3 regions of the Sphingobacterium sp. NGMCC 1.201703 genome follow, and region 2 is predicted to be linked to each of the others. Evidence: riboswitches for the same ligand, from Rfam matches in the RefSeq annotation. Region 2 holds a riboswitch; each other region holds the start of a gene.
What was found. Region 2 has a riboswitch for S-adenosylmethionine ahead of ACK8HY_RS00540 (hypothetical protein). Riboswitches for the same ligand answer to the same signal wherever they lie in the genome.

Region 1 (3,171 bases), on a different contig from region 2:
CAACGAGGCCACAGGTCAAACCGAACAGAGTATTTAATTTACTGTACGTCATAAGGTCAATTGGTCTAAATCTTTATTCCTTTTAGTACTTTAAATTAAACAGTTATCTCGATTTAAAAATGTTAATTAACACTATTTAACACCATGATCTATCTAAAAATATTTTTTCTAAAGAAACCTCTTCTATAATGAAAAGAGAAATATATTTTTTTAAAAGGGGGCTGATTTCATCTTAAGCCCCGTATATACATGAAGGCAACAATTGCATGTACAGGAATTCTTTCGCAAAGGTATAATGGTATGCCTACTATAGGTTCAATAAAAAAAGCGAGGGGCTTCCCTCGCTTTTTTTGATTTTTAGGCTAATTTTTCAACGATTTTTTTGGTTGGCCCGGGATTACTCATGGTATAAAAATGCAACACAGGCGCACCAAATTTAATCAGCTCCTGACATTGTTGCACAAGCCATTCTTCACCTACTTGCCTCACATCGGCATTGGTTTTACATGATGCAACGGCATCGCTCAATTCCTCTGGAATATCCAAGTGGAAAATTCGTGGCAATGTGACCAACTGTTTTTTTGTCGTCAAAGGTTTGAGCCCCGGAATAATAGGTACATGAATTCCGTTGTCCCGACATTTGGTAACAAATTCCTTGTATTTTTCTACATTAAAGAACATCTGTGTCACGATAAATTCGGCCCCCATGTCGACTTTTTGCTTCAGGTATTTAAAGTCTGTATTGAAATTAGGGGATTCAAAATGCTTCTCAGGATATCCGGCAACACCAATACAAAAATCAGTTTTCTCAGATGTAATAATATCTTCATGGAGATATTTCCCCTTATTCATATCTGTGACCTGCTCCAATAGATCCGTTGCAAAAGCATGGCCACCTTCAGTTGGAATAAAATCAGCATCGCCTTTGCGCGCATCACCTCGCAGCACCAACACATTGTCGATACCCAGAAAATTCAGGTCAATCAAAGCATTTTCCGTTTCCTCTTTGGTAAAGCCTCCGCATATCAGATGCGGGACTGCGTCCACCTTATATTTATTCATGATAGCAGCACATATTGCGACTGTTCCCGGTCGCTTGCGATAGGACACACGTTCCAATAACCCGCTAGCATGTTCCTTATAGATGTAATCTTCACGATGATAAGTTACATCAATAAAAGGTGGTTTAAATTCCATCAGTTCATCCATTGTTTTGAAAATACTTTGGATGCCCTGTCCTTTAGCAGGCGGCAATAGCTCAAAAGAAAACAATGTTTTTCCTTTAGCGTTCTGGATATGGTCGGTAATCTTCATTAAAAAACTGTTTTAAGTTTGGGTTGGCTTACATCGAAACGCACAAGTCGAGGATATGTCTATCTGCATGTAACTTATCTTTCCCACATGGAGCAGGGTAGAATTTAGCACCTTGAACAATACAGGTTGCTAAGGCTTCACTGGGTCTAGTCCCTCGGCCTTTCTCTATAAGCGTTGCTAATATCGTTTTAAAAAACCAAACAACAAAAATATTTTTTTGAAAATCTAAAAATTATGGCACCAAAGCTGCCTCGTGCCAATTTTTTCCCGCCCAAATTACTCCAAAGTAGAAAGAGCATTGCGTAGGTTCTTTAAATAGAATGTGATTAACAATAGACCGGAAACACTATACTTCTCCTTCTGTCCGTACTTAAACCCATCCATTAAATATTTATAGGCAACCAATGCATTTTCCTCGTTGTAAAACAGCTCCTTCCACGAGACAGGAACATCTTCCCATCTTTTTAATACTATTCCATTTCGGGCATAGGTAATCGGAGATTCGACCCCATCTATTTTATAATCATTATGAACACCGGAATTAGAGATATGCTGAAAATAGGCAATCGAATAATCCAAAAAATTCAATGCTCGGGCCTTTATCTCTCGCTCGTTCTCAGCTCTTGTTGGAATATTACGCCACAGATTGACTTCGCTATCAAATTTACTAGGCTGCTCGCGAATGGGAGTCTTGTCCAATTCGAAATTGATATATAGGCGTTCGGTATTGGGCAAATGGGCGGAATTAAATGGAGAGAAGTCACCTTTCAACTGCACAAAATCCTTGTTTATCTGGATAATATCCAAGGAAAGTTTTCCCTTGGCAGCATCTATAAGCTCAAGCTTATTTCCTTTAAATGTGTATTTACCATTCAACAGGACATCGTCTATAGCGAGGACAAAATGTGCTTTATCCCGTAGCGAGAGAAAGGAACGATGATAAAGCGGATGATCACAGGGGATATCAGGCTCAACATTTAGCGGATTATCGGCTTTAGCCTTCAAATAAGCCTCATTGGTATAGCCGCAAATAACCTGGTAATTTCCAGCGGAGAACTCCTTATCCTTTCCTAGAAAAACGCAAGAGGACAAAAATATCGTTGAAATAAGGATCAATAATGGCTTCAAAACAGATCATTTAATGTGGTCAATAAATTGATTATCTACTACCAAGATACTCAAAATCCAGCAGAGTTGAGCTACACCTGAATGTTTCAGCACATCAATACTATTAAATAAAATCGGACTTAAATTTTATGACAGAAAAAGGTCTAAATTGTTTTACGAACTTAGACCTTCTTCGTCGTATGCACGAGGATTAAAAAAACACCTTAAATTTAGATCCTTATTTTGTTATCAGAGACGAATTTCTGGGACAATCGCTCTTATTCTTTATAGAGGTCGACTAGCCCCTCAGGCAATTCTACTTCAATAATTTCCTCTTCTCCGTCTATACCCAAAATGAGATCATCGGATAACGGGAACATCAATTCTTTTCCATCCATATCAACGGTAGCAACGAACTGCTGTGGGAATTCCTGTACATCCGTAATTTCTCCTAATTCACCGTGGTTTTCATCGATCACCAAAAAGCCAATTAAATCTGTATATCTAAAATCATCCGGATCCCGTTCAGGCATTTTATCGTTGGGAAGATAAACCTTTTTTCGAACCAGCGCCTGCGCCTTGTCGATGTGATCTACGTCTTCGAATGTCACATAGGCTGTACTATTTTTCTGCAGTTTTATCGTATCGATAAAATAAGGAACAAGTTTTTTGTTGATCTCCAAAAAAACAACATCCATATCCAAGCTCTCATAGTCTTCAAATTCAAAAAACAATTGCATTTCGCCTTTA
Region 2 (3,171 bases):
CCGGCACTCATTGTCAGCTTGGGAAATATGAATACCTTTTCCAATACCTTGGATCCAGAATTTATCAGCGCTTTTGCCCAAGCCTTAAAAACTTCGCTGTCGGAATAATTTTCTGTAAAATTACCAGACCGATCCTTTTTACAGAGATGTCAAACAATAGAAGGTTCCCTACAGGGAATCTTCTATTGCGTTCCAGAGTTCAATACGCTTTTTAAGCGCCTCTTTACTGACTATTTTCATTTCCTCCCACTTTTCATCATCGTCTTTGGCCAGATCGCCGATCATCTGCATGGCCAAGGGACCATGTTCATCACCGTCCAGATCAATATGACGTTGGAAATAGTAGATAAAATTATCTAAGCTTGATTCAGGAAAGTTGGACTTCAATTCCTGTAAGATGGAAGTAAACATTCCCGGTATAAGGTCTTCACGACCGAATGTAAAGGCAGCAGCAATTTTATGTACCTCGCCTTCTTCGATCAGTTCAAATGTAAAATTCAGAAAATCTTTGATCCTTTTATCCAAGGTTGTTAATGCGATGGCATCAAAAATACTTTTAGATTGCTTAGCATGGGTTATAAACTTATTGACGAGGTGAAGATCAGCGCCCATTTCATTCATTGCATCCAAATACATTTCAAAATGGCTCAAACGGCGACCATCAATATATTCGTCGGACTCCTCCGCTAAAACAATTTCATTTATCAGATAACGTGTTGATGGATGTTCACTTGCAAACCAAGGCAATGTTGTACAGGTTAATTTAATCTGTAAAGCTTTTAATAAAGACATAAAATCCCATACAGCATACACATGCCCTTCTGTAAAAGAACGTAGATTCTTGATCGTTTTGATTTTACGATACAAAGGGTGTTGCAATAATACCTCGCGTTCGGCAGCAATGTATTCGTTAATTTCCGCAATTCTATTCATGCCGCAAAAGTATTGTCTTATCGCTGTTTTTTAAAGTATTTTCGACGAGATTACAGTATCATGATAAATTATCAGTCGCCTATCCACTTCATAACCAAATCAAAGCTGAATGTCCAACCTCACTTTTGAATGTCCTTATCTTCCAAACTACATCCAGTTACGACTAAAAACAAAAATATTTTTAATTATAAAAAATAATCTACTATATTTGTAGAGTATTCAGAATTGCATGATGCAATACCAACCGAGTGTAGACACCGCGGTGGTAAATTAATACGGGTTTCGACCAAAATAAACGTTAAACAACGCTTATTTTCCCAACAAGATCTGGATACAGTTTATGGTTTAATCCTTTAAATTTTTAAATTGTATGGCTACAACAACAAATCTTTACCAACACTTACTGGAAAAATTCAACTACTATTCCACGGACGAACTGATTCAGCTCAACAACGACACAATCTTAGGCCAAGGCTGGGGTTCGGCTAAAGCAACCTTCAGAACCGCTTTAATCAGCACGTTCTCCAAAAGAGGACTGGATCTTTCTAATATTATTTCTAAGGAAGATGGGTTTACCTCAGTGAAGCAGGTACCAGTGCGTTTGGAACACAATGTATTGATTCCACTGCAATCCTAATTTCTAGCTACATCATCTCAATTTTTCGTCTGCTCTTCTGATATCCAAGCATACTTTATGCGATTTATACTGTTGGAAGAGCGGATAAAAAAGTTGTCACAAGAAATAGAATTGTCAAAAAAGGGTAGGCCTAGCCTACCCTTTTGTCAATGAGTGATGATATTTTAAGGTATTATTGAGCGAATATGCAGTCTGCCGGGCATCATCCTGATAAGACGATAGGTCTTCACAATTCCGAATATCTGCAACATCTACTTTTTTTCTTACTTTGCTGATGACCTGATTTAACTCGGTTCTCCAGTTACCCGGATCACCAAAATCGTCCATCCAATTTTTACTGATAAACTTCTTGTAGTTCAAAAGCAAAATGTACAATTCCTCACCACTACCAGCGCGATTAATTGATGTACGCCAGTTCTCTAATTTTTCTTTAAAACTCATAACCAGCAATATACAAAAAAATAGGGACATTCCAAAATCACCTTAGTTGAATTGGATGAATATTATATACTTTTCCTTTCTCCGTGATAATTTTTAGGTGTAGCAAACGGAGAACAGGTAGTGACCAAATTATACCTTTTAACGGTACTTGTTCAGTCATTGTTCAGTGATTACTCAGTACAAACTGAATAAACAGTGACTGATTACTGTCTAAAAACTGATTGAAATTTGTCTTTAGGTTTAATTTGATATCAACATGTTTCCGTTTTAATATCTATCCGGATTATCTATAGCCTCACCAGGCTATTGCTTTGGAACTGCCGAACCTCATTTCATAAATTTTAGTATCTTTCATCTTCCTACTGGAAACCCGCCCGATCATGGAGTTCGAAATATAGACTGACAACATCAAAATTATATGCGATAAAAAAAGCGGAGAATAAACAGTTTATTCTCCGCATAAAATAATGTTTAGGATCACTTACGGATTAATAACCAAGCTGCTCCCCAATCCGGTCATAAATCCCGGACCTATATTTTGTGCTTTCAGCAAATCCCGATGTTTGGCATCCAATTTTGGAGCGCCAGCATCCGCTGCGGCCGCAAAAGGATAGTTACCCACAAAGGCACCCAACACCGGACTAGTACTGGTCGGCTCATAGATTCCGTCGGTTGTCAGTGTATATTGTGGGTTCTGACGTATAAATCCAGCTGGAAGCTGTTGGCTTGTTGGCACATCAAATACAATATTTCCCATATAAGTAAAATTAACAGGTTGATCTGTAAAAGTCAGCATGGTTGAAGTAGCAGCTTGTGACACCACATTATTGGCGATATGTCCGTCTGTTGGTGGCAAAGTACGACCGTTTCCCCCTTTCCCTGAACCAATATCAAATGACTGTTTACATTTAATCATTGTATTGGCCACCACCTTCACACGTTTTACCTGAAAATAGCCGCTTAATGGTGAGTTAGGTACACCGTCCATGATGGCCAGGGGAGCTTTCTGTCCTGTTCCTGCCATATTCTGGAAGTAATTATTGTAGACAATATGGTCCTCTCCGATTATCCGGATACCACCCGCTGCACTATTGCCGTTACCGACAAAATAGTTTCCATAAACAGCAGAACCATTACCATGTCTTAAGCATAGCGTTCCC
Region 3 (3,171 bases), on a different contig from region 2:
TTTCATTTGTGAACGTGAAGTTTCGATCGTGATAACGTCAGCATCCATTGCTGCGATATCTTCGATCACGTTGTTGAACTCAGAATAACACATGTGTGTGTGGATCTGCGTATCATCTTCTACATTGGATGACGAAACACGGAATGCACGTACAGCCCAGTTCAGGTAATCTTTTTGATCTGCTTTACGCAATGGTAATCCCTCGCGGATAGCTGGCTCATCGATCTGAATGATTTTGATACCTGCTTTTTCCAACGCTTGTACTTCATCCAGGATCGCTAATGCAATTTGGTAAGTCGTTGTTGAGCGCGGTTGGTCGTTACGTACGAAAGACCATTGTAGGATGGTAACAGGGCCAGTCAACATACCTTTAACCGGACGGTTAGTCAATGATTGAGCGTATGAAGACCAACGTACAGTCATATCCTCTGGACGGTATACATCACCATAAATAATCGGAGGTTTTACACAGCGTGAACCGTAGGATTGTACCCAACCGTTTTGTGTGAAAGCGTATCCAGCCAATTGCTCACCGAAGTATTCAACCATGTCGTTACGTTCGAATTCGCCGTGAACCAATACGTCGATATCCAATTGCTCTTGAAGACGGATTGTGTTTTCAGTCTCTTCGGCAATCGCTTTATCATACTCTTCCTGTGTGATCGCTCCTTTTTTCAAATCAGCTCTCCATTTACGCACATCTTTTGTTTGTGGGAAAGATCCGATCGTTGTTGTTGGGAACGCTGGTAAGTTGAATTTAGCCTGTTGCGCTGCTTTACGGTCCGCAAATACAGATGTACGTTTCGCATCATCATCAGTAATGTTGCTTGTACGCTCTTTTACCTCTGGTTTGTGGATCAATGGAGAAGTACGGCGGCTTTCAGCTGCTGCTTTGTTTGCTTCATAACGTTTTGCGGTTTCGCTATCAACTTCACCTTCTGCTAAAACTGCTAGGTCTTTTACCTCTGCTAATTTTTGTTTAGCGAACGCTAACCAGTTTTTCACTTCAGCAGGCAATGATTGCTCATTGTGCTCATTGTCCAAGTCAAAAGGAACGTGCAATAAAGAAGAAGAAGGAGCAATCCAAACGCGGTCTTTTCCTAATGCATCAACTGCCTGTTTGATTTTAACCAACGACTTTTCGTAATCGTTTTTCCAGATGTTACGGCCTTCAACAATACCCAAAGATAATGTCAATGATGCCGGAACTTTAGCTAAAACGGTATCCAATTGGTTTTCGCCACGTACAAGATCCAGGTGTAATGCATGGATCGGTAAGTTAATAGCGATATCTTCGTTGTCTTTTAACGCTTCGAAGTAAGTTGTCGCGATCAATTTGATGTTTTTTGCCGCTGCAGCTAATTTCTCAAATGTAGGTTGGTATAATGCTTTTACTTTTGCGTCTAGATCCAAAGCTAGGAAAGGTTCGTCGATCTGAACATATTGTGCGCCAGCTTCTGCTAACTTAGACAAAATCTGCTCATATACAGGAACCAATTTGTCCAATAGGTCAATACGGTCGAAACCAGCTTCTTTTTCTTTACCGATCAAAAGGTAAGTGATTGGGCCAAGTAATACTGGTTTTGTCTCAATACCCAATGATTTTGCTTCGTTGTATTCGTTTAAGAATTTCTCGGAAGTCAATTTAAATTCTTGATCTTTTGTGAATTCTGGAACCATATAGTGGTAGTTGGTGTCCAACCACTTGGTCATTTCCATTGCAGTTACGTCAATTCCCTCTTGTTGGAAACCGCGCGCCATCGCAAAATATAAGTCTAAGCTGTAGTTGTTGTCTACTTTATTCAATAAAGAATGGTAACGGGCAGGAATTGCACCAACAGTAAGGGTCAAATCCAATACCTGATCGTAAAAAGAGAAGTCGTTGGAAGGGATCAAATCTATTCCAGCATCTTTTTGTGTTTTCCAATTGCCTTCACGAATTTTTTTTGCTGTGTCCAATAATTCCTCAACAGAAGATTTTTTAGCCCAATAGGCCTCATTGGCTTTTTTCAATTCGCGGAACGCGCCCACACGAGGGTAACCTAAATTGTTAGTCAATAACATAATAATGTTTTTAATATTTCTTTTTCAACTATATTTCTTGCTAGAGAGAAGGACACACTAGAATTCGGTGACTTCGGCTTATCATTCCCATGTCAAGTAGGGTAGAATTTAGCACCTTGTCAAGGGACAGGTTGCTAAGGCTTCATCGGGTCTATTCCCTCTGCCTTTCTCTATAAGCGACGCTAAGTTAGCACATTTCTTTTTGATATGCAAATTTTTTATAAAAGTGCATCTATTTTTTGTATTATGCTAAGGATAGAAATGTTTTATTTCTTTCTTTTCATTAGAAAGGAGGGTGGAATAGATCCTAGGTATCCCACCCTCCATGCCTTTAGCTCACCAGGAGTTTGTAACCTTTTCCGTGAACATTGACGATTTCAACCTTACTGTCTTCTTTTAGATATTTACGAAGTTTGCTGAGAAATACATCCATACTTCTTCCGGTGAAATAGTTGTCATCATGCCATATTTTTAACAAAGCTTCTTCACGGGTCAAAACATCATTCTTTTTTAAACAAAGCAGGCGAAGTAGTTCGGCTTCTTTGGTCGAAAGCTTTTGTGTCTGACCTTTATAGGAAATCTGCTGACTTGTATAATCGAAGAAGTAATCTCCAATTTCAAACTTATCTGCGACTACTTCATCCTCTTTGTCCCTGACACTGCGTTTCAGTAAGGCATTGATCCGAAGAAGTAACTCCTCAACACGGAAGGGCTTTGTGATATAATCATCTCCACCTAATTCAAATGCTTCTGTCTTGTCCTCCATCATGCCTTTTGCAGTGGCGAAGATGATCGGTACGGTGCTATTTGTTTTTCTGATCTCACGGCCCACGGTAAATCCGTCTTTTTTGGGCATCATGACATCGAAAATGCATAAATCATAATCATTTTTTTTGAACTGGGAGACAGCTTCGTCTCCATCGGTACAGAGTGTAACGTCAAATTTTCCCTTTAATTCGAGATAGTCCTTTAAAAGATCCCCCAAATTGGGATCATCCTCTGCTAATAATATCTTTTGCATAATGAATCTATTAATTTTCACTAATGTTCCCTGAATATACAAAAAAGGAACGTGTTATTTTTTTAAGGGTAAAATTACTTCAAAGG

Region 1: it holds a riboswitch for S-adenosylmethionine, as region 2 does, so the genes downstream of both, metF (methylenetetrahydrofolate reductase [NAD(P)H]) here and ACK8HY_RS00540 (hypothetical protein) in region 2, are expected to answer to the same signal.
Region 3: it holds a riboswitch for S-adenosylmethionine, as region 2 does, so the genes downstream of both, metE (5-methyltetrahydropteroyltriglutamate--homocysteine S-methyltransferase) here and ACK8HY_RS00540 (hypothetical protein) in region 2, are expected to answer to the same signal.

The regions. Positions count from the first base shown of each region.
Region 1 is NZ_JBLOHD010000005.1:312,377-315,547, forward strand. Features, by position in the region: gene ACK8HY_RS12280 (DUF2723 domain-containing protein) at 1-52, opposite strand, end outside; gene metF (methylenetetrahydrofolate reductase [NAD(P)H]) at 358-1,314, opposite strand; SAM riboswitch class I at 1,386-1,488, opposite strand; gene ACK8HY_RS12290 (hypothetical protein) at 1,591-2,442, opposite strand; gene rimM (ribosome maturation factor RimM) at 2,700-3,171, opposite strand, start outside.
Region 2 is NZ_JBLOHD010000001.1:125,456-128,626, reverse strand. Features, by position in the region: gene ACK8HY_RS00550 (N-acetylmuramoyl-L-alanine amidase) at 1-108, shown strand, start outside; gene ACK8HY_RS00545 (DUF3050 domain-containing protein) at 169-933, opposite strand; SAM-I-IV-variant riboswitch at 1,144-1,237, shown strand; gene ACK8HY_RS00540 (hypothetical protein) at 1,304-1,570, shown strand; gene ACK8HY_RS00535 (hypothetical protein) at 1,706-2,011, opposite strand; gene ACK8HY_RS00530 (polysaccharide lyase 6 family protein) at 2,493-3,171, opposite strand, start outside.
Region 3 is NZ_JBLOHD010000010.1:195,953-199,123, forward strand. Features, by position in the region: gene metE (5-methyltetrahydropteroyltriglutamate--homocysteine S-methyltransferase) at 1-2,064, opposite strand, end outside; SAM riboswitch class I at 2,140-2,243, opposite strand; gene ACK8HY_RS19510 (response regulator transcription factor) at 2,396-3,085, opposite strand; gene ACK8HY_RS19515 (sensor histidine kinase) at 3,140-3,171, opposite strand, start outside.